DNA from 3 places in the Frateuria edaphi genome. Region 2 is predicted to be linked to each of the others. Evidence: predicted binding sites of a transcription regulator. Region 2 holds the regulator's gene; each other region holds the start of a gene.
The links. The regulator FliA, encoded in region 2, starts transcription of late flagellar genes. The targets are predictions, from matches to a motif close to TAAAGTTTNNCNNNCNNNGGCCGATAA.

Region 1 (7,071 bases), 300 kb from region 2:
ACCTGGTGGCCGCTGCCAGGTGGCCGGCTCGCAGGCAGCGCAACGTCGCCTGTGCGCTACACTCGCGCGCTTTCCACGCCGCCGGACCACTATGATCCTTCCGCGCTATCGCATTGCCGCTTCCACCATCGGCGGCGCCGGCAAGGGCCTGTTCCTTGAAGAGGACGTGGCCGCGGGGCGCATCGTCACCGCACCGGATGCGATCGACCGCACATGGAGTGCCGCCGATCTGGCCGCTCGGCCGGAGATGGCCTACGCCAGCGCGCGCTGGTTCGAGGACCGCTATACGTTGTCGCCCGATTGGCCGGACGAGTGCTACATCAACCACAGTTTCGAGCCCACCGGCCTGTGGCACCTGGGCTTCGTGTTCGCATGGGCCGACCTGCCCGCCGGCACCGAGCTCACCGTGGACTACCGCCATTTGCTGCCACCAGGCCAGGCGGAGGACTTTATCGACACGGCCACCGGTGAGAAGATCGTCGGGTACGACTGGGCCGAGAGCCTGGCCTCAAGTACACGTGCGCTGAGCCGATTGCTCAAGTAACGGCCGCTGCTCCAACGACGATGTCCGATATTCCCACCCTCGAAACGCCGCGCCTGCGCCTGACCGCGCTGGCTGCGCGCCACTTCGACGACTACGCCCTCATGCTCGCCGACCCGGACAGCACCCGCTGGATCGGCGATGGCCAGCCGCTGGACCGTACCAGCGCCTGGCGCTCGCTCGCCATGCTGCTGGGACACTGGGAATTGCGCGGCTGCGGCATGTGGGCGCTGGAGCTCAAGGACACGGGGCAGTTCATCGGCCGTGCTGGCCTGATGTATCCGGAAGGCTGGCCCGACCTGGAACTGGGCTGGATGCTCAAGCCCGAATTCCGCCACCGGGGCTATGCCACCGAGGCCGGCCAGGCCATCCTCGAGTTCGCCTGGAACCAGTTGCACGCGGTCCGCGTGATCAGCCTGGTGCGCATCGGCAACGAGGCCTCCGACCGGGTGGCCGAGCGGCTGGGCGGCGAGCACATCGAGGACATGGACTTCTACGGCAGCCCGAACCACGTGTTCGCGTATTACCCGCCCTATCGCGAGTCGCGGCGGGCCTGGGCCTAGGCATCACTCGCCGGACGCGGGCGGCCTTGTCGGTGCGACCCCTGAATGTCTTGGAGCCTCTCGGTCAAGGAGAGGGTTGACCGGGGATGGGGTCCGTTCCCGCTATCGCCGCGCGATTTTTGTCCTGGCGGAACGTCGCTCACAAGTGTGCTCCCAAGAGGTGGCGCCAGGGCGACGCCTAGCGGCCAGCAGGACGCAGCGTGGGCGGCACCGGCAACGCCGTGGCAGCGACCGGCGCAGCCGGCAGGGAGGCGCCGCTGGGCATGGTGACCTCGGGATGCGCGGAAACACGTATCGCATCGGTCGCCGGCGCGGGCGGCGCCTGCACCGAAGCGGTTGGTGAGTCCTGCGTGGGGCGGGTGTCGACCACATCCTGCGACAAGGCCGCCGCTTCGGCTTCCTTGGTCATCACGATGATGCTGATCCGCCGGTTGATCGGGTTGTCCGGGTGCGCCTTGTCCAGCGGCACCGAAGCCGCCAGGCCGACCACACGCGCGGTCTTGCCCTTGGTCATGCCGCCTGCGAGCAACGCGCGCCTGGCCGCGTTGGCGCGGTCGGTGGAAAGCTCCCAATTGCTGTAGTCGCGCTCGTTGGCGTACGGCGCGTCATCGGTGTGTCCGGTGATGCTGATGCGGTTGGGCACGCGATTGATGAAGGTGCCGAGTTCACCCAGGATGGCGCGGGTGTAATCCTTCAACTGCGCGCTGCCCAGGTCGAACATCGGCCGGTTGAGCTTGTCCACGATCTGGATGCGCAGCCCTTCGGAGGTGATGTCCAGCAGCAGCTGGTCCTTGAATGGCGCCAGCGCCTGGCTGTTCTGGATCGCGGCATGCAACTGCTGCATCAGCTCCTGCAGCCGCGCTTTTTCCTGTTCGCGCGCGCGCTTTTCGAGCGCCTCCTTGGATACCGGCGCGGACGGACCATTGTGGCGATCCTTGCCGGGCCCGTGCGAGAGATCCATCGCCCCGCCCAGTTGTACCGCCGCGTCGCTGGCGCCGCCGGGGCCCATGCGCCCTGGCGGCGCAACGGTGGCGTTGCCCGGCGTCATGCTGGGATTGCGGAAGTATTCGGAGATCGCCGCCTTCTGCTCGCGCGTGCCGGCGCCCAGGATCCACATCACCAGGAAGAACGCCATCATCGCCGTGACGAAGTCGGCGTAGGCCACCTTCCAGGCGCCACCATGGTGGCCGTGCGCCTGTTTCCTCACCCGTTTGATGATGATGGGCGGGCCGCCTCCTTCGCTCATGCGCCGGCTCCGGCGCGGGCGCCCTTGAGGTGGTCCTCGAGATCCTGGAAATTGGGGCGCGAGTGCGCCGACAGCGCCTTGCGCGCGAACTCCACCGATACTTTCGGGTTGTAGCCGCGCAGATTGGCCATCAGCGCCACCTTGACGCACTCGAAAGCCTTGCCGTCCTCGCGCACGCGGCTTTCCATCGCCGCCGCGACCGGCCCGATGAAGCCGTAGCACAGCAGGATGCCCAGGAAGGTACCGACCAGCGCGCCGGCAATGTGCTCGCCGATACGCGAGGTATCCCCGCCCAGGTTGGACATGGTGGTGACGATACCCAGCACCGCCGCGACGATGCCAAAGCCCGGCAAAGCGTCCGCCATCTTGGCCACTGCCTGCGCCGGCGCCTCCGCCTCGTGATGGTGGTTCTCGACCTCGGCGTCCAGCAAGGCTTCCAGCTCGTGCGGCTCCATGCTGCCGCCCACGATCAGGCGCAGGCAGTCGGTGATGAACTCGACCAGGTGGTGCTCGCGAAGCAGCCGCGGGTAGGCCGAGAACACCGCGCTCGACTGCGGGTCCTCGATGTGCGACTCCATCCCGAGCACGCCTTCCTTGCGCATGACGCCGAAGATGTCATACAGCAACGCCAGCAGGTCGACGTAGTCCTGCTTCTTGTAGTTGGGACCCTTCACCAGGGCCGCCGCCTCGCTCAGAGCCGCCTTGACGACCTTGCTGGAATTGGCCGTCAGGAAAGCGCCGATCGCGCCCCCGAAGATGATCAGCAGCTCGTAGGGTTGCCACAGCGCCAGCAGCTGTCCATGCGACATGACATAGCCGCCGAGCACGCAGCCGATGACGACCAACGTTCCAACCAGAACCAGCATTTCCCACTCCGGGCGCGCGACGCCTTCCAATCACTCCGGGTTATCGGTCGACCGAGGGAAAAATTGAACGGGCGAAGGTGCGGATGGGATCACCGTTGCCGCGTGCCCCAGGAGGAGCCTGCCATCCGCCTTCGGGCGCCTTCCCCCGCGCCGGCAGGGGAGTTGCCCGGATGGCGTTTTGGAGGCCAACCTCGCGACAAACCAACAAAAAAGCCCGGCGCATGGCCGGGCTTTATTCGCGGGATACGGGCAATTCAAGGCCGCCGGGCGAGCTCCGGGTTGTCCTTGGTCTGCGGCATCAGGTCCTTCTTGGACACGCCCAGCCACAGCAGGATCGGGCTGGCCACGAAGATCGAGGACAGCGTACCGACCACGATGCCGATCAGCATGGTGATGGCGAAGCCGTGCACCTGGGGACCGCCGATGAAGTAAAGCGCGGCCATCGTGATGCCGGTGAACAACGAGGTGATGATGGTTCGCGACAGCGTGGTGTTGATCGACCGGTTGAGGATCTCCTCCGGTTCGGCCTTGCGCGAGAGCCGGAACAGCTCGCGAATGCGGTCGAACACCACCACCTTGTCGTTGATCGAGTAGCCGATCACCGCCAGCACCGAGGCCAGCACCGTCAGGTCGAACTCGCGCTGCACCAGCGAGATCACCCCTAGGGTCACCAGCGTGTCGTGCACTTCGGTCAGTAGCGCGGCGATCGCGAAGCGGCGCTCGAAGCGGATCCACAGGTACACGCCGATGCCGATGATCACGAAGATCGCCGCGATCGAGCCGTCGCTCTTGAGCTCGTCGCCGACCTGCGGGCTGACGAAGCTGTGGCTGCTTTCCACCGCGTCGGGGCGCTCCTTCTTGAGCGCGGCCATCACGCTGGCGGCGACCTTGTCCGCACGCGCCGAGGCGCTCTCGCCAGGGCCCGCCGCGCCGTCCTTGCCGTCAGCCTTGGGCTGCAGGCGGATCAGCACCTGGCGCGAACCACCCAGGCTCTGCACGACCGGGTTTTCGATGCCGGCCTCGTCCAGCGCCGTGCGCACATCGCCGATGTCGATCGTGCGGTCGTACTTGACCTCGACCGAGATGCCGCCGGTGAAATCCAGGCCGTAGTTGAGGCCGCGGGTGAGCAGCAGGCCCACCGAGGCGATCATCAGCAGCGCCGCGATGACGATGCTGATCTTGCGCCAGTGCAGGAACGGGACGTTGCTGTTGTGGTTGAAGATTTCCATTGAGGTTCCTACACCGACAGCGTCTTGAGCTTGCGGTTGCCGTGGATCAACGCGGTGATCGCGTGGGTCACGGTGACCGAGGTGAACATCGAGGTCAGGATGCCGATCAGCAGCGTCACGCCGAAGCCCTTGATCGGGCCCGAGCCCATGGTGGTGAGCGCCAGCGCCGCGATCAGGTGGGTGACGTTGGCGTCCAGGATGGTCGACCAGGCCTTGTCGTAGCCGGCGCGGATGGCCGCGTGCGGGCTGGAGCCATTGCGCAGTTCCTCGCGCACGCGTTCGCAGATCAGCACGTTGGCGTCGATCGCCATGCCGAGCGTCAGCACGATGCCGGCGATGCCCGGCATGGTCAGGGTCACGCCGATCATCGACATCACGGCGACCAGGATCACCAGGTTGAAGAACAGCGCGATATCGGCGACCAGGCCGAACAGGTGGTAGTAGATCGCCGCGGCCAGCAGCACCAGGCCCAGGCCCAGCAGCACCGCGCGCAGGCCCTTCTCGATGTTGTCCTGGCCCATGCTCGGGCCGATCACCGACTGCGAGGCGATGTTCATCGGCGCGGCCAGCGAGCCGCCCTTGAGCAGCAACGCCAGCTCGGAGGCTTCCTTCGGACTGTTCAGACCCGTGGTCTGGAACTGCTTGCCGAACACGCCCTGGATCGTCGCGTCGCTGATGACTTCCTGGGTAGTGTGCGGAATGTGCACTTCCTTGCCGTCGACGATCTTGGTGTCGTAGACGGTCTCCACGTACACCACCGCCATCGGCTTGCCGACGCTGGAGCTGGTGAAGTCGAGCATCTTCTTGGCGCCCGAGGCGCTCAGGGTCACGTCCACCTTGGGCGTGCCGCTTTGCTGGTCGACACCGGAGGATGCGTCCACCAGTTCGTCGCCGGTGGCGATGATGCGCTTGCTGACCAGCACCGGCTGGTTGGTGCCACGCTGGTAGTAGAGATTGGCATCCGGCGGGACGTTGCCGGTGCGCGCGGCCTCGACGGCACGCGGGTCACCGGGGTAGCCGATGCCGGCACGGTATTCAAGTGTGGCGATCGCGCCGATCACCTTCTTTGCCTCGGCCGGATTCTGCACGCCGGCCAGCTCGACCACGATCTGGTCCTCGCCCTGCTGCTGGATCAGCGGCTCGGACACGCCCAGCGCGTTGATGCGGTTGCGCAGCGTGGCGGTGTTCTGGCGGATGGTGGCCAGCGCCAACTCGCGCAGCTTCTCGGACTTGACCGAGGCGGTCAGCAGGAAGCGGTCGCCGGTGCTGGCGCCATCCTGCACCAGCAGGTCGGGATACTCGGTGGTGATCGCATCGGTGGCGGCGCTGCGGTCGGCAGCGGAGCGCAGCACCACGCCGATGCCCTGGCCGCGCTGGGCGTTGCGGGCGACCGACTCGTAGCGGATGTTCTTCTCGCGCAGCAGGCTGCGGATGTCGTCGGCATAGCGCTCTTCCTGCTTGTCGACGACGGCGTTCTGGTCCACCGCCATCAGGAAGTGCACGCCGCCCTGCAGGTCCAGGCCCAGCGGCATCGAGTTGGCATGGATCGCGCGCAGCCAGCCGGGCACGGTCGAGGCGAGGTTGAGCGCCACGGTGTAGTTGTCGCCCAGCGCGCCCTTGACCACGTCGGCCGCCTTGGCCTGTACGTCGGCGTTGGGGAAGTCGGCCACCAGGTGGTCGCCCTCGATCGCCAGCCCGCTGTAGGACACCTTCTGCGCGGTCAGCGCGTCGGCGACCTTCTGCTTGACCGAGGCATCGAGCGGCGCGCCATGGGTGGCGAGCACCTGCACCGAGGGTACCGGCGGGAAGGCGTTGGGTAGCGCGTAGACGATGCCGAACAGCAATACCAACGCGACCAGCGCGTATTTCCAGCGTGGAAAGTCACTCATGCCTGGGAAGCCCGTTTCTTGTTACTTCGAAGGCCGCGACCCCCTCGGCCGCGGCGGATGGCCTGGCTGGCCTCGTCAGGACGACTTCAGCGTGCCCTTGGGCAGCACCTGCGAGATGGCGCCCTTCTGCAGCTTGATCTTGACGTTCGGCGCGATCTCGACGGTCAGGAAGCTTTCGCCCACCTCTTCCACGCGTCCGGCGATGCCGCCGTTGCTGACGACTTCGTCGCCCTTGGCCAGCGCCGTGACCATGTTGCGATGCTCCTTCTGGCGCTTCATCTGCGGCCGGATCATCAGGAAATAGAAGATGACGAAGAGTGCGATCAGCGGCAGGAAGCTGAAAAGCGGGTTGCCCGGTGCAGCGGCGGGAGCAGCCTGGGCGATCACCAGGGACATCGGAAGGCTCATCGTTTCATCCTGCAAGTAGCGGCGTGGACAGGAAATTCCCCTCCGCGCCAGAAAAAGGTCTTGGATTATGCCATGCACCCCAAGGGCATGCACGGCGGCTTCACGCGTTCCTGCATGGCGGCGCGGACCGGCGTTTGCAAGCTCCGCGCCTTGGTAAGCAGGCCTGAAGGGAAGTTCCCGGCCGGCGCGCGTCGACCTTGCAGGAGCGCCCTTGGACGCGACCGCACATCCATCCACCGAGGGTCGGAGGCTCGGCCGACATGGCGGTCGCGCACAAGGGCGCTCCTGCAAGGGATCCTATGCCGCGGCGCCCTGGCGGCGGGCGTAGA
Region 2 (7,071 bases):
CCACGGCGCGACTTGCCGACCTTGACGCGTTCCTCGGGCATTTCCAGCCCGTGGTCCAGTGCGTTGCGCAACAGGTGGATCAGCGGATCGGCGAGCGCCTCGACCAGGCTGCGATCGAGGTCGGTGCCCTCGCCTTCGGTCACCAGGTCCACTTCCTTGCCCAGCTGGCGGGCGAGGTCGCGCACGATGCGCGGAAAGCGCTGGAACAGCCGGCCGACCGGCTGCATGCGCATGGACAGCACCGCGCCTTGCATCTCGTCGGCGACGCGGTCGAGTTCGGCCGCGGCCTGCGCCAGCATGTCGTCGCCGCTCTTCTGGGCCAGGCTCTGCAGGCGGTTGCGGACCAGCACCAGTTCGCCGGCGCGATTGACCAGCGCGTCGAGCCGGCCGGTATCGACGCGCACGCTGGTCTCGGCCGGCGCGGCCGCGCGTGCGGGCGCGGGCGCAGGCGCAGGCGCCGGAGCGGCGGTTATGGGCTGGGCGCCGGGGGCGGCGCCCTTGCCGTGCAGGTTGTCGAGCAGGGCCTCGAATTCGTCGTCGGCGATAGTCGTGCTGGATGCCGGTACGGCGCTGGCGCCGGGCGCCGCCGTGCCGTGCAGGTTGTCCAGCAGCGCCTCGAATTCGTCGTCGCTGATGTGGGTCGGTGACGGCACGGCCGGCGCCGGTGCGACGGTGCCCGGCGCGGCGGTGCCGTACAGGCTGTCCAGCAGGGCCTCGAATTCGCTGTCGTCGATGCTGCCGTCCGCCGGCGGTGCGGCCACGGGCGCGGCGACCGGCGGCGGCGCGGGCGCCGCGGCGCCGGGCGTCAGCCGCTTGAGCAGCGCAGGCGGCGGCATGGCCATCGAGGTGCCGCCCCGCAGCGCATCCATCATCGCGTTGAGCAGGTCCAGCGCTTCGAGCAGTGCGTCCATCCTCGCCGAATCCAGCACCAGCGCGCCGTTGCGGGCGACGTTGAGCAGGTCCTCGGCGTGATGGCACAGCTGCACCATCGGCTCGATGGCGAGGAAGCCCGCGCCACCCTTGACCGTATGGAAGGCGCGGAACACCGCGTTCAGCAGCTCGGCGTCGCGCGGGCTGGCTTCCAGCTCGACCAGTTGTTCCGACAGGCGCTCGACCAGCTCCCCGGCCTCGACCAGGAAATCGTCGCGCAGTTCGGCGTCGAGCGAGGGATCCATTCGCCTGGGACTCCCTTAGAAACCGAATTCGCTGAGCAGGCGGTCCGCCTCGTCCTGGCCGGAGATCTTCTCAACCACCGGCGGCGGCTCGCGGCCGGACAATGCACCGGTCAGGCGGACCAGCTCCAGCAGCGAGGACTCCACCGACTCGATGAAGTTGACCACCTTCTTGATGCGCTGGCCGGACAGATCCTGCCAGGACTGCGCCATCACCATGTCGTTGAGGCCCTCGCGGCATGCGCCTGCGAAGTTGCCGGCCTGGCGCGCCAGGTCCGCGACCGGGTCGCATGGTGCCGCCGAGGCGAGCACCTGCTCGGCGCTCTGCGCCAGCGCGTCGGCCTCGGGGCTCATGCGTTCGGCGAAATCGATGCTGCGATGGGCCGCCTGGGCGCTCATCTCCAGCACGTCGTTCAGGTGCTTGCGCACGTCGGCGACCTTGCCCGGCACACCTTCGTGCGCCAGGTCGTTGCCGAGCCGGCTGACCGCGCCATGCAGGTCGCGCGCGAGCAGGCCCAACGCCCGGAACAGGTGCTGCTCGCGCTGGCGCACCAGCGCATCGAGCGCGTGCTCGAAGGCCGCGCCATCTTCGCTGTTGAGCAGGTCCTGCAGCTCTTGCGGCAGCGCGGTTTCGTCGAAGGTGGAAAGCACGGCGCTCATGCGCTGGCTCCCGCGGCGGCCAGGCGCTCGAAGATCTTGGTGAGCTTCTCCTTCAGCGTGACCGCGTTGAACGGCTTGACGATGTAGCCGTTCACGCCCGCCTGGGCCGCGGCGATGATCTGGTCGCGGTTGTTCTCGGCGGTAACCATCAGCACCGGCAGGCCCTTGAGCGAGGGTTCGGCGCGGATCGCGCGCAACAGGTCGATGCCGGTCATGTTGGGCATGTTCCAGTCGGTCACGACCATGTCGAACGGCTGGCTTTTCAGCATGGTCAGCGCGTTGTTGCCGTCGTCGGCTTCCTGGATCAGCGTGTTGGTGAAACCCAGCTCCACCAGCAGGTTCCTGACGATGCGCCGCATGGTGGAGAAGTCGTCCACCACGAGGATTTTCATGTTCTTGTCCATTGGTTCCTCTGGTAGGAAATCGGGATTCGGGATCGGAAGTCGGAGGGGTCAGCGGGAAACGGAACGATCGGATGAAGCGCGGCGGCCCTTGCCTTTGCGGGTGCCGGTTTCCGACTCCCCCTGCACGTCGTCGCGCCAGTCGCCCATGCGCGCACGCAGCCGCACGATCGCCTGGCCGTGGATCTGGCACACGCGCGACTCGGTCACGCCGAGCACGGCGCCGATTTCCTTCAGGTTCAATTCCTGCTCGTAGTACAGCGACATCACCAGCTGCTCGCGCTCGGGCAGGCCGGAGATGCCGTCGATCAACGCCTGGCGCAGGCCGTCCTGCTCGATGCTCTCGGCCGGCCCCAGGGTGCCCTGGTCGACCACGTCGAAGGCTGGCGCGCCGTCGCCGTCGTCCGGCGCGGTGAGGCTGAGCAGGCGCGCGCTGGCGGCGTCGGCGAGAATCTGGTGGTAGTCCTCCGCGCTCACGCCGAGGCGCTTGATGACTTCGGCATCCTCGGCGTCGGCGCCGGTCTCGATCTCGATCTGGCGCACCACCTCGGCCACTTCGCGCACCTTGCGGTGCACCGAGCGGGGGGTCCAGTCTGTCTTGCGCAGCTCGTCGAGCATGGCGCCGCGGATGCGGATGCCGGCGTAGGTCTCGAAGCTGGCGGCGCGGTCGGTGGCGTAGTGCCGCGCGGCCTCGAGCAGGCCGATCATGCCGGACTGGATCAGGTCGCCCACGTCCACGCTGGGGGGAAGACGGCCCATCAGGTGATAGGCAATACGACGCACCAGTGGCGCGTGCTGGCGCACCAACTCATCTGCACTCTGTTTTTGCAGCTGGAGATATTCCGATGCCACGCTCATCTCACCACCCCGACGCCGTCACGGCCTGGCCACCGAAGAATGCGATGCGGTCCAGGCCCGCGCGCGCGGGTTCCTCCCAGTTATCGACCGCACCTGCCAATTGCTTGAATGCCTGCGACGAACGCGCCGCCGGCCACATGTCCACCACCGCGTTCTGGCGCCGGATGGCCTGCTTGAGCCGCTCGTCCTGCGGCACGAACCCGAAGAAATCCAGCACCACGTCCAGGAAGCGGTCGCTGACCTTGGCCAGCTTCTGGTGCAGCGCGCGGGCCTCGCCCAGGTTGCGCACCATGTTGGCGACGAAGCGGAAGCGGCGCACGCCAAAGTCGCGGGAGAGGACCTTGATCAGCGCATAGGCGTCGGTGAGCGAGGCCGGCTCGTCGCAAACCACCAGCACGACGTCGTCGGCCGCCGCGGCGAACATCGCCACGTTGTCCGACAGGCCCGCGGCGGTATCGACCAGCAGGTAGTCCGGCGGACGGGGCAGCTCGTCGAACGCGCGGATCACCGCGGCATGCTCGCCGTTGCCCAGCTGCGCCAGGCGCCGCGCGCCGGAGCCGCCGGGGATGACCTTGAGCCCGTGGGGGGCGTCAAGCAGCAGCTCCTCCAGCGTGGCCGTGCCGTCCAGCAGGTGGCCCAGGTGGCGCGAGGGCGCCAGGCCGAGCAGTACGTCGACATTGGCCAGGCCCATGTCGGCATCCAGCAGCATCACCTCGCGCCCGGCCATCGCCAGGCTCATCCCGAGGTTGACCGCCACGGTGGTCTTGCCGACGCCGCCCTTGCCGCCGGCGACCGCGATCGCGCGGCAGCGGCGGCGCGGTGCGCCTGCGTTGGTCGCCTGGTGCGGCCGGTGCGGTGCGGCCGGCGCGGCATCGCGCTCGCCCGTGATCGCGTTGAACATGTCTTTCAAGCCCCACGCCTGATTCATTGCAAGGATTCCGCTCATGCCTGGGCCACCATCGTCCCGAAACGCTCGGCCAGCACCGCCTCGTCGGCGGCCGGCGCATTGCCCTTGAGCGCCTGCGCGGCGCGGCACACCAAGAGGCGTGCATCGGCGGCGGCGATGTCCTCGGGCACGCGCTGGCCGTCGGTGGTGTAGTCCAGCGCCAGCCGGTGGCGGATAAGCACCGACAGTGCACCGCCGAGGCTGGGCGCCTCGTCGAGTTTGGTCAGGATCGCCGCGTGCGGATTGGCCGGCAGGTACGCGCGCACGGCTTCTTCCAGCGACTGCGCCTGCGCATTGGCGGCCAGCACCAGGCAGACGCGCAGGTCGCCGGCCTCGCCCAGCGCCTCGAGCTGTTCTTTCAGCCGCGGGTCGTTGCCGGCCAGGCCCGCGGTGTCGACCAGCACGGTGTGGCAACCCTTCAGCAGTTCCAGCACCTGACGCAGGCTCTGCGCGTCGTACGCCGGGTACACCCGCACGCCGAGCAGGCGACCGTAGTGCTCCAGTTGCGCGGCAGCGCCGATGCGGTAATGGTCGGTACTGACCAGCGCGACCTGCGAGGCGCCGTGGCGCACCACTGCCCGGGCCGCGAGTTTCGCCAGCGTCGTGGTCTTGCCCACGCCGGTCGGGCCGACCAGCGCGGTAACGCCGGCTTCGTCCGAGCGGCCGCGGCCGCTGACGGCGATGCCACGGCTCAACATGCCCAGCGGCAGGTAGCGCGCCTGTTCGGGCGTCATCTGCGGCGGCAGTTCATCGGCCAGCGCGCGGGCGACGTCGGCGTCGATGCCCAGCCGGGTCAGCTCGCGCAGCACGCGGGTGTGCATCGGCTGGCGGCGTTCCATGTCGTTCCAGGCGAGGCTGGAGAGCTGCATCTCGAGCATCTCGCGCAGGCTGGAAAGCTCTGCGCGCATGCGCACCGTGTCCTGCGCGGCACGCTCGATCAACGGATGGACCGCCGGCTCGGCCGGGGCCTCGGGCGCCGGCTGAGACGGCGACGGTTGCGCCTTCGCCTGGACCAGACCCTCGGCCTGGGCGCGGGGCGAGGCGTGCGGAGCGCGCACTTCGGCACGCACCGGCTTCGGCTCTCTTTCCTCCGCGGCGACCGAGGCCTTCGCGGCGGTCTCGATCGGCGTCGGACGATTGGCAGGCGCCAGCGTTTCGACGCGCGCCTCGCGCACCGGCGGCGGCGGTATGGCGGCGGCACGCGGCGGCAGCGCCGGGGGCTCGGCGGCCGGCGCGGGGGCCGCGCCATGGCGCGCGGCTTCGCGCACCAGCGCCTCGTCGTAATCGACGGCGGCGATGATCTCGATGCCTTCGTCGAGCTTGCGCGTGGACAGGATCACCGCATCGGGTCCCTGCTCTTCGCGTACTTCGCGCATCGCCTGGCGCATGTCCGGCGCCACGAAACGTTTGATCTTCATTGCCTGCTCCGCAAGCGGGTCGCGGCCATCGTGTCCATCGCCGCGGCGGCCCCAGGGCCTTGCGCTGTCTGCATGTGCAACTGGCGAATCACGATGCCCGTCTCCCGGCCTTTAACGTCCCAGCGCCTGGACCAGCCGCACCCTGCGGTTGTCCGGCACCTCGTTGTAGGCCAGTACGTGCAGGTTCTGTGCCACGTGGCGGGTGAAGCGCGCGAGCCACGGACGAAGCTGCGGCGCGACCAGCAATACCGCCGCTTCGCCGCTCATTTCCTGGCGGCGCGCGGCGTCGGCGACGCTCTGCTGCAGCCGGTCGGCCAGGCCCGGTTCGACCGCCGCGCCAGCCACGCCACCGCCGGAGAGCGAGTTCATGAGGATCTGCTCGAGCTCCGGCGCCAGCGTGATGACCGGCACCTCGGTGCCCAGCCCCGTGATCTCCTGCACGATCTGGCGGCCCAGCGCGACGCGCACGGCGGCGGTGAGCATGCCGGGATCCTGACTCTGGCCCGCGTGCTCCGCCAAGGTTTCGACGATGGTGCGCATGTTGCGGATCGGCACGCGCTCGGCGAGCAGGTTCTGCAGCACCTTGACCACCACGCCCAGCGCCATGCGCTTGGGCACGAGGTCCTCGACCAGCTTGGGCGCGGTCTGCGCCAGGCGGTCCAGCAGCTGCTGCACGTCCTGGTGGCTGATCAGTTCGTGCGCGTGGGTCTGCAGGATGTGCGACAGGTGCGTGGCCACCACGGTGGCCGGGTCGACCACGGTGTAGCCCAGGCTCTGCGCCATCTCGCGCTGGCCCTGCTCGATCCAGACCGCTTCGAGCCCGAACGCCGGGTCCTTGGTCTGGATGCCCTGCAGCGGACCGTGCACGCGACCGGGGTTGATCGCCATCAGGCGCTCGCTGTGCACTTCGGCCTCGCCCATCGGCACGCCCATCAGGGTCACGCGGTAGGTGTTGGGCCCCAGGTCCAGGTTGTCGCGGATGTGCACCGCCGGCACCAGGAAGCCGAATTCCTGCGAGAGCTTGCGGCGGACCGACTTGATCCGCCCCATCAGCTCGCCGCCCTGGTGGGTGTCCACCAGCGGGATCAGCCGGTAGCCCACTTCCAGGCCCAGCGGATCAACGCTGGCGACGTCGTCCCAGTTGAGCTCCATGCGCTCGGGGGGAACGGCAGGCGCGGCAGCCGGTTCGGCGATCGCCTCGGCCAGCTTTTCCTTCGTCTCGCGCTCGCGCTTGATCATCAGGTACGCCGCGCCGCCGCAGCAGCCGCCCAGCAGCAGGAAGGCGAGGTTCGGCATGCCCGGGATCAGGCCCATCACGCCCAGCACCGCGCCGGCCACCGCCAGCGCGCGCGGCTGGCCGAACACCTGGCCGATCACCTGCTTGCCCATGTCCTGGGACTTGGACACGCGGGTGACGATCACCGCGGTGGCGATCGAGAGCATCAGCGCCGGCACCTGCGCGACCAGGCCGTCGCCGATGGTGAGCAGGGTGTAGGTCTTGGCCGATTCGCCGGCGCCCAGGCCGTGCTGGAACATGCCGACGAAGAAGCCGCCGATGATGTTGATGAAGAGGATCAGGATGCCGGCCGTGGCGTCGCCGCGGACGAACTTGGACG
Region 3 (7,071 bases), 1.9 Mb from region 2:
GCTGGGCGGCGAGGAGGTCGGGCGTGAGCAGCTCGGTCATTGGCAGGGCACCGATGGTGGTTGGGATGCGCTCGTCTGGCGCACCCCAAGCTACATCAATCAGCGGGCGCCGTAGAGCGCCTTGACGTCCTTCAGCAGCGCCGCCTGGCTGTCCGGACGGGCGTAGAACATGTGGCCGCCGGGATACTCCCTGACCTGCACGCGGGTCGGGTCGCCCATCGGCGGCATCTGGTCGACGATCAGCACCGAGGCCATGAACGGGCAGGAGAGATCGTCCCACCCGTGCGCGATCAGTACGCGCAGGCCCGGATCGTTGGCCACGGATTCGCGCAGCTGCGAGACCGAGCCCTCGATGGCGTCATCGTCCTCGTGCCACAGGCGGTTCACGTCGTAGCTGAGCGCGTTGTAGCGGCCGGAGTACTTCCAGCCCACGGTGCGGGTGACGAAGTCGACCATCGCCGTGGTGGTCGGCGCGATGATGCCGTTGAGGATCGGGTCGCCGGTGCGCTGGCGAGGCGCGTAGGGGAAGGGATCCCACGCGGTGACATTGGAGTCGTAGCGGCTGCCCAGCTTGCCCTGCGCGCGGTAGACCTCGCGCAGGTAGGCCTGCGTCTCCAGGCGCCCACCGGAGCGGCGCACGAACAGCGGGTCCAGGCCGGTCAGCTCGGTGACCTTACTGATCACCCGCTCGGTCGCCTGCGGATCGGAGCGGCCGCGCATCAGGTCGGTGGCGTACTCGCCGCGGGTGTACTCGATCACCTGCGCCATCGCTTCGGGGCTGAATTTGTGCTCGCGCTCCAGGTGCGCCGCCGCGATCGAAGGCAGGGTCAGCATCCACGGCAGCGGCGAGACGTTCTCGTCGTTGGAGGCGGCCGGGTCCAGGTAGGGCGAGACCAGCACCACGCCCTTCATCGCCACGCCGAGCTGGGTCTGCAGGTAATCGGTGATGCGCGGACCGCGGAAGCCGCCGTAGCTCTCGCCGACCAGGTACTTGGGCGACTGCAGGCGGCCGTTCTCACCAGCCAGTCGTAGACGATGCGCGAGAGGTACTTGATGTCGTTGTCGGTGCTGTAGAAGAGCTCGGTGGCCTTCTTGTCCTCCACCAGCGCGCGGCTGAAGCCGGTGCCGACCGGGTCGATGAACACCAGGTCGGTGAAGGGCAACCAGCTGCCGGGGTTGTCGTGCAGGGTGGCCGGATCGGACGGGTTGTCGCCCTCGACGCCGAAGTCCACGCGCTTGGGGCCGATCGCGCCAAGGTTGAGGTACACCGACGAGGCGCCCGGGCCGCCGTTGAGCGCGAAGGTCACCGGACGGTCGGCGCCGCCCATGTTGTAGGCGGTGTAGACCACCTCGGCCACGGTGTTGCCCTTCGCGTCGCGCACCGGCAGCGAGCCGACGGTGACGGTGTACCTGAGCGTGCGCCCGTCGATCTGCGCGGTCTGCTGCACGTGCGCGTCGGCGGGGAAGGGCGGCAGGTGAAAGTCGTCGTGGCTGGCGTCGGCGGCAGGCTTGTCGGCAGCGAAGGCAGGGACGGTAAAGCCGGCCAGCAGCGAGGCGGCCAGCAGGGTGGCCTGGAGGGTCTTGCGCACGGTGATTCCCCTGGGGCGAAAGCCCCAGCCTAGCGGCTGCCAGCTGGGCGGGAGTGTGCCCAAAGGCATGGGAGCCCCTGTAGGAGCGCCGTTGGGCGCGACCGTCATCTTCCGGCCGTACCCAAGGCGCGCTCCTGCAACCGGTCAGGCCGGTAGCGCCACCAATTGATCCTGCACCTGGTTGATCGCGTCGCGGATGCGCTTGCTGAAGACCGAATCGTCGTGGTGGATCAACAGCAGCCGCTCGGTCGCGCGGGTCATCGCCACGTAGAGCAGGCGCGCTTCCTCGGCCTCGTCCTTGCCTTCCTTGGGCAGCGAGCCCGGGCCGGGAATGATCACGAACGGGAACTCCAGTCCCTTGCTCGAATGCATGGTCACCAGCTTGACCGTGTCGCCGACGGCGAACAGCGCGCCCTTGCCGCGGCCCTCGGCCAGCCGGCCGGGAATGTCTTCGCGGGCCAGCGCCTCGGCGAGCTTCTCGCCCTCCCACTGGTTGCGGAAGATCACCGCCATGTCCGACCACGGCCGCCCGTGCGCGTGTTCGTCGCGCAGTTGGGCGATCAGCACGGTGAGCTGCGCCGGTGCGGTTTCCACGCGGATCAGCTCCGGCACCGCGCCGCGGCGGCCGGCGCTCTCGGGGGCAATCAGCGGCACGCCATCGTCGTCGTCGGCGCGGGCATCGAGCAGCTCGTTGGCGAAGCCGCGCGCGACGGCCAGGATTTCCAGCGTGTTGCGGTAGTTGAGCTTGAGGATGGTGGTCCGGCCCTGCGCCTGCACGCCGAGGCTCTTCCAGCTGACCTTGCGACGGTCGGCCTTGCCATAGATGTTCTGCGCGTCGTCGTAGAGCACCAGCAGCGAGTTGGTGGCCGGGTCGATCATCTGCACGATCAGCTTGTACCAGTCCGGCTCGAAGTCGTGGCCTTCGTCGACGAGCACCGCACCGTACTGGAAGCGCGGGATCTGGCCCTTGTCGACGCCGGCGATCACCCGCTCGACCATCTGCTCGAAGAAGCCGTCCGAGCCTTTCGGCGGCAGCTCCACGTGGTAAGCCGTGAGCATCTTGTGGCACCACTTGTGGAAGTTGTAGACCTGCACCTTGTCGGCCAGGCCGCGCTCGCCGATCAACTGCTCCAGCCGCGCGGCCAGCGTCTTGTTGTAGCAGAGGATCAATATCGGCCGGTTCATCGCGCGCGCCAGCTGCATGGCGCGGAAACCCAGGATCATGGTCTTTCCGGAGCCGGCCACGCCGTGGATGATCCGGTGCTCGTCGCCCAGCGAGCGCGCCAGCTGTTCCTGCTGCGCGTCCATTACCTTGACCAGCTCGGGAATCTGCAGCGGACGCACCGCCGCCTCGGTCGGGCCGAACAGGCCGAATTGCCCGCTGCCCGGTTCCACCCGCAGTTCGGGAAACAGGTGCCAGCGCACGCGGTCGATCTGCGGCAGCGTGAGGGCCACCGGGAAGGCGTAGGGGAACATCGCCCACAGCCGCTCCTGGAAGTCCTCCGACTCGACCGATTCGTAGAACTCGTCGCGGCAGATCGCCAGGTGCGGCGGGATCACTGCGTCCAGCCCGCCATCCTCGAACTGCTTGCGGCTGATGTTGGCCAGCACCACGCCCCAGGCCCACGGCATGATGATCTTGCCGGCATGGCGATGGCCTTCCGGGAAACGCAGCGCGGGGTCGCGCTCGAGCACCACGCCGATCTCCAGCGCGTACGCACGCGCCTGCAGCAGCGGATGGTTCTCCTTCACCAGGCCGCGGTCGGTGACCAGGGTGAACTGCGTGCTGTCCGCGTGCTGGATCGTCTCGGCCTTCCAGTCCTTCACCTCCAGCACCAGCAGGCCGCGGCGCGGGTGGAATACCACGAAGTCCGGGCGGCGCTGCTTCAGGCCCACCGGCACGTCGTACCAGAGCAGGTAGTCGTCCTCCAGCTTCTGTTCCAGCCGCTGGGCGAAGCGCTTTTCGCCCGCGGTCATGCGGGGCAGGCAGCTGTTGAGGGTCGGGATCTGGGTGGCCATCCGGCATCCGTTTGGGCGTTTTGCGTGGAAAGTAACGGACTCGGCCTCGCTGTCAACGCTAAAGTCGCGCCAGCCAGCGCCGATACGACGGGCGACGACCAAGCCGGGACGCCCATCGCGGAGACGCGACATCCACGGCGGGAGCCATCGTCACGTTCGGGCGCGGGGGAGAGCCCAGCATGCCCATGCATATCGAAACGCTGTCGCTGATCAGTGCCGTCCAGTCGCTCGTGCTGGCCGTCCTGCTCTGGGCCGGCACGCATGGCGGCCCGGGCTCGGCACGCACCAGCCTGAAGCTGCGTGCGGGCGCGCTGGCGGTCGAATCGGCCGGCTGGAGCATGCTGGCGGCGCAGGTCTGGCTGCACCCGGCGCAATTGGTGCTGGGCGGCAACGCGCTCAACCTGCTGGCACAGGGCATGTCGGTCGTGGCATTGCGCATGCTGCTCGGCGCGCCGCTGCGTTGGCGAACGGCGCTGGCGATCGGCGTGATCGGCTGGCTGGGCGTGGCCTGGTTCGGCGTGGTCGAGCCGGACTACCGTGTGCGCGTGCTGTGGGGATCGGCGGCGATCATGGCCGACATCGCCCTGCGCATGTGGGCGCTGCTGAGCGGCGGTCCCGGCCGCAGTTCACGGGCGCGAGTGGTGCTGCTGGTCATGTGCTCGGCCTCGGCGCTGCTGCTGGTGTGGCGCAACGGCCAGCTATGGTTCGACCTGAACCCGCCGGCCGACATCATCCAGCCGGCCCTGGTCAATTATTTCTACGTGCTGCTCTCGGGCATGCAGCCGCTGTTCCTCAGTATCGGTTTCCTGCTGCTCTACAACGAGACGCTGCAGCGCGAGCTGCACCTGCTGGCAAGGGTCGATTCGCTGACCGGCGTGAAGAACCGCCTAGCCCTGACCGAAAGCGCCACCCGGATGCTGTCCCAGGTCAACCGCGGAGGACGGCCGTTGGGCGTGCTGATGATCGACGCCGACCACTTCAAGAGCGTCAACGATCGCTTCGGCCATGGCGGCGGCGACAAGGTCCTGCTGGCACTGGTCGCCAGCATCCGGGCCACGCTGCGGGCCGGCAACGTGATCGGGCGCATCGGCGGCGAGGAATTCGTGGTGCTGGCGCCCGATACCAGCCTGGAGCAGGCGCTGGTGCTGGCCGAGCGCATCCGCGGCACGGTCGAGTCCACGCCGTTGATGGTCGACGGGCATCTGCTGCAGTTGACCGTGTCGATCGGTACCGCCGCGGCCGAGCCGGGCGAGCACGATGTGGCGGCCCTGCTGCGGCGCGCGGACGCGGCGCTGTACGCGGCCAAGCATGCCGGCCGCAACCGGGTCATGGCAGCCGATCCGGAACTGGCGGTCCGACGCCTGCTGGCCTGACCGGCAGGATCGGCCGGAGCCCACCCTGCGCATCCCGGCAGTCAGCCCTCCAGTGCGGCGTCGAGCAAAATGTCGGCGCGCAGCACCTTGGATACCGGGCATCCCTGCTTGGTCTCCTGCGCGATGCGCTGGAAGGTGTCGGCGTCGGCGCCGGGCACGCGGGCGCGGCAGTTCAAGGCAATGGTGGTGATGGCGAAACCGTCGCCCTGCTTGTCCAGCGTCACCTCGGCCCGTGTCTCGATCCGCTCCGGCGTCAGCCCGGCATTGCCCAGGCCCAGCGACAGCGCCATCGAGAAGCAGCCGGCCAGCGCCGCGCCGACCAGTTCCTCCGGATTGGTGCCGGGGCCGTCCTCGAAACGCGACTTGAAACCGAACGGCGCCTCGCGCATCACGCCGGTCTGGGTGGAGATGGTGCCCTGGCCGTCCTTCAGGCCGCCGGACCATGTGGCGGAGGCGGATTTCTTCATGGGGTTCTCCCGTTGTTCGGATGGACGAACCAGTGTGGGCCTGCTGTCATTCAGGACGCGCGAACGCGCGCCCGCGCCTGCTTCACGCGCGTTTTGCCGCCGTCAGTCGTAAGCTCGCGGCTTTCCCTTCCCGAGCATCGGCATGAGCTTCGACATCCGGCACGACCCTGCCGCGCAGCGCTTCGAAACCGTGGTGGACGGCCAGCATTGCGAGCTGGATTACCGCCTCGCCGGCAAGGTCATGACGATCACCCACACCGGCGTGCCGGGGCCGGTGGAGGGCCGTGGCATTGCCTCGGCGCTGACCCAGGCCGCGATGGAAACCGCGCGGGCCGAGGGCTGGTCGGTGATCCCCGCCTGCGCCTATGCCGCCTCGTGGCTGCGTCGGCATCCGGAGTTCGCCGACCTGCGCGCCTGATTCCGCGCCCGATCGTTGTGTCCGCCTCGCCGCATCGGCCACACTGGGTTGACGCAACGACGGCGAGAGACCGATGAGTGGTTCCGATCCCCACGGCAGGCAGCATCGTCGCCGCGGTCTCGTCCATGCCTTGCGCGCGCGTCGCTCGCTGGCCGTCGGTGGCGCGCTGCTGCTGATGGTGGCCGTGGCGGCATGGAGCCTGGGCATGCATCCGGCGCCGGCGTTCCTGCTCGGTTTCGATGCCGGCGCGCTGGCATTCATGGGCCTGCAGCTGTGGGAGTTCAACACGGCCACGCCGACCAGCATGCGCAAGAAGGCGCGCCACCAGGACGCCGGGCGCTGGGGCATCCTGTGGAGCGGCGTGGCGATCTCGACGGTGGTGCTGGTGGCGCTGGGCACCGAACTGGAGGCCGGCAAGACCGGCGGACTGGTCGCGATCATGGTTTCCGCCGCGAGCATCATGCTCAGCTGGGGCTTCCTCAACACGCTGTTCGCGCTGCACTACGCGCACGGCTATTACGGCGACTACGGCGAGGAGCACAGGGGTCTGGACTTCCCCGGCGGCGGCGAGCCCGGCTATTGGGACTTCGCGTATTTCGCAGTGGTGATCGGCATGACCTTCCAGGTTTCGGACGTCCAGGTGACCAGCCGCGAGTTGCGCCGGATGGTGCTGGTGCACGGTGTGATCGCGTTCTTCTTCAACGTGTTCATCGTGGCGGTCAGCGTGAACATCCTGGCGGGGCGAGGCTTGTAGGCGAGGCTCCGCAAGGGCGGCTTCAGCCCGCCCATCCTGGCCGGGGATCAGGGCAGTGGGTTTGAGCCCACCCTTCGCGCCACGTCAGTCGCGGAAGTTGTCGAACTGCAGCGGCAGCTCCACCTCGGACTTGCGCAGCAGCGCCATCGCCAGCTGCAGGTCGTCGCGCTTCTTGCCCGTCACGCGCAGCTTGTCGCCGTTGATCTGCGCCTCGACCTTGAGCTTGGCGGCCTTGAGCTCGGCCACCAGCTTCTTGGCCATCGCCTGCTCGATGCCCTGCTTGACGGTGACCTTCTGCCGCGCACCGCCCAGGTTCACTTCCGGCTCGGCCACGTCCAGCGCGCGGATGTCGATCTTCCGCGAGGTCAGGCGTCCGCGCAGGATGTCCAGCATCTGCTGCAGCTGGAAGTCGCTCGGCGCGCGCTGGGTGATCACGTAGCCGTCCAGTTCG

Region 1: the regulator FliA is predicted to act here: its motif matches at 3,257-3,283, upstream of motA (flagellar motor stator protein MotA).
Region 3: the regulator FliA is predicted to act here: its motif matches at 3,668-3,694, upstream of LQ772_RS12320 (GGDEF domain-containing protein).

The regions. Positions count from the first base shown of each region.
Region 1 covers NZ_CP088251.1:1,073,114-1,080,184, reverse strand. Annotated here, with positions in the region: gene LQ772_RS04975 (SET domain-containing protein-lysine N-methyltransferase) at 92-544, shown strand; gene LQ772_RS04970 (GNAT family N-acetyltransferase) at 565-1,104, shown strand; gene motB (flagellar motor protein MotB) at 1,283-2,350, opposite strand; gene motA (flagellar motor stator protein MotA) at 2,347-3,216, opposite strand; gene secF (protein translocase subunit SecF) at 3,471-4,445, opposite strand; gene secD (protein translocase subunit SecD) at 4,454-6,334, opposite strand; gene yajC (preprotein translocase subunit YajC) at 6,410-6,742, opposite strand; gene tgt (tRNA guanosine(34) transglycosylase Tgt) at 7,040-7,071, opposite strand, start outside.
Region 2 covers NZ_CP088251.1:769,304-776,374, reverse strand. Annotated here, with positions in the region: gene LQ772_RS03480 (chemotaxis protein CheA) at 1-1,175, opposite strand, end outside; gene LQ772_RS03475 (protein phosphatase CheZ) at 1,191-1,832, opposite strand; gene LQ772_RS03470 (chemotaxis response regulator CheY) at 1,829-2,236, opposite strand; gene LQ772_RS03465 (RNA polymerase sigma factor FliA) at 2,285-3,091, opposite strand; gene LQ772_RS03460 (MinD/ParA family protein) at 3,093-4,037, opposite strand; gene flhF (flagellar biosynthesis GTPase FlhF) at 4,034-5,455, opposite strand; gene flhA (flagellar biosynthesis protein FlhA) at 5,567-7,071, opposite strand, start outside.
Region 3 covers NZ_CP088251.1:2,637,095-2,644,165, reverse strand. Annotated here, with positions in the region: gene LQ772_RS12335 (aromatic ring-hydroxylating oxygenase subunit alpha) at 1-40, opposite strand, end outside; partial or broken gene LQ772_RS12330 (S10 family peptidase) at 100-1,658, opposite strand; gene LQ772_RS12325 (3'-5' exonuclease) at 1,734-3,608, opposite strand; gene LQ772_RS12320 (GGDEF domain-containing protein) at 3,788-4,981, shown strand; gene LQ772_RS12315 (OsmC family protein) at 5,023-5,448, opposite strand; gene LQ772_RS12310 (GNAT family N-acetyltransferase) at 5,591-5,866, shown strand; gene LQ772_RS12305 (DUF1345 domain-containing protein) at 5,940-6,620, shown strand; gene LQ772_RS12300 (YajQ family cyclic di-GMP-binding protein) at 6,705-7,071, opposite strand, start outside.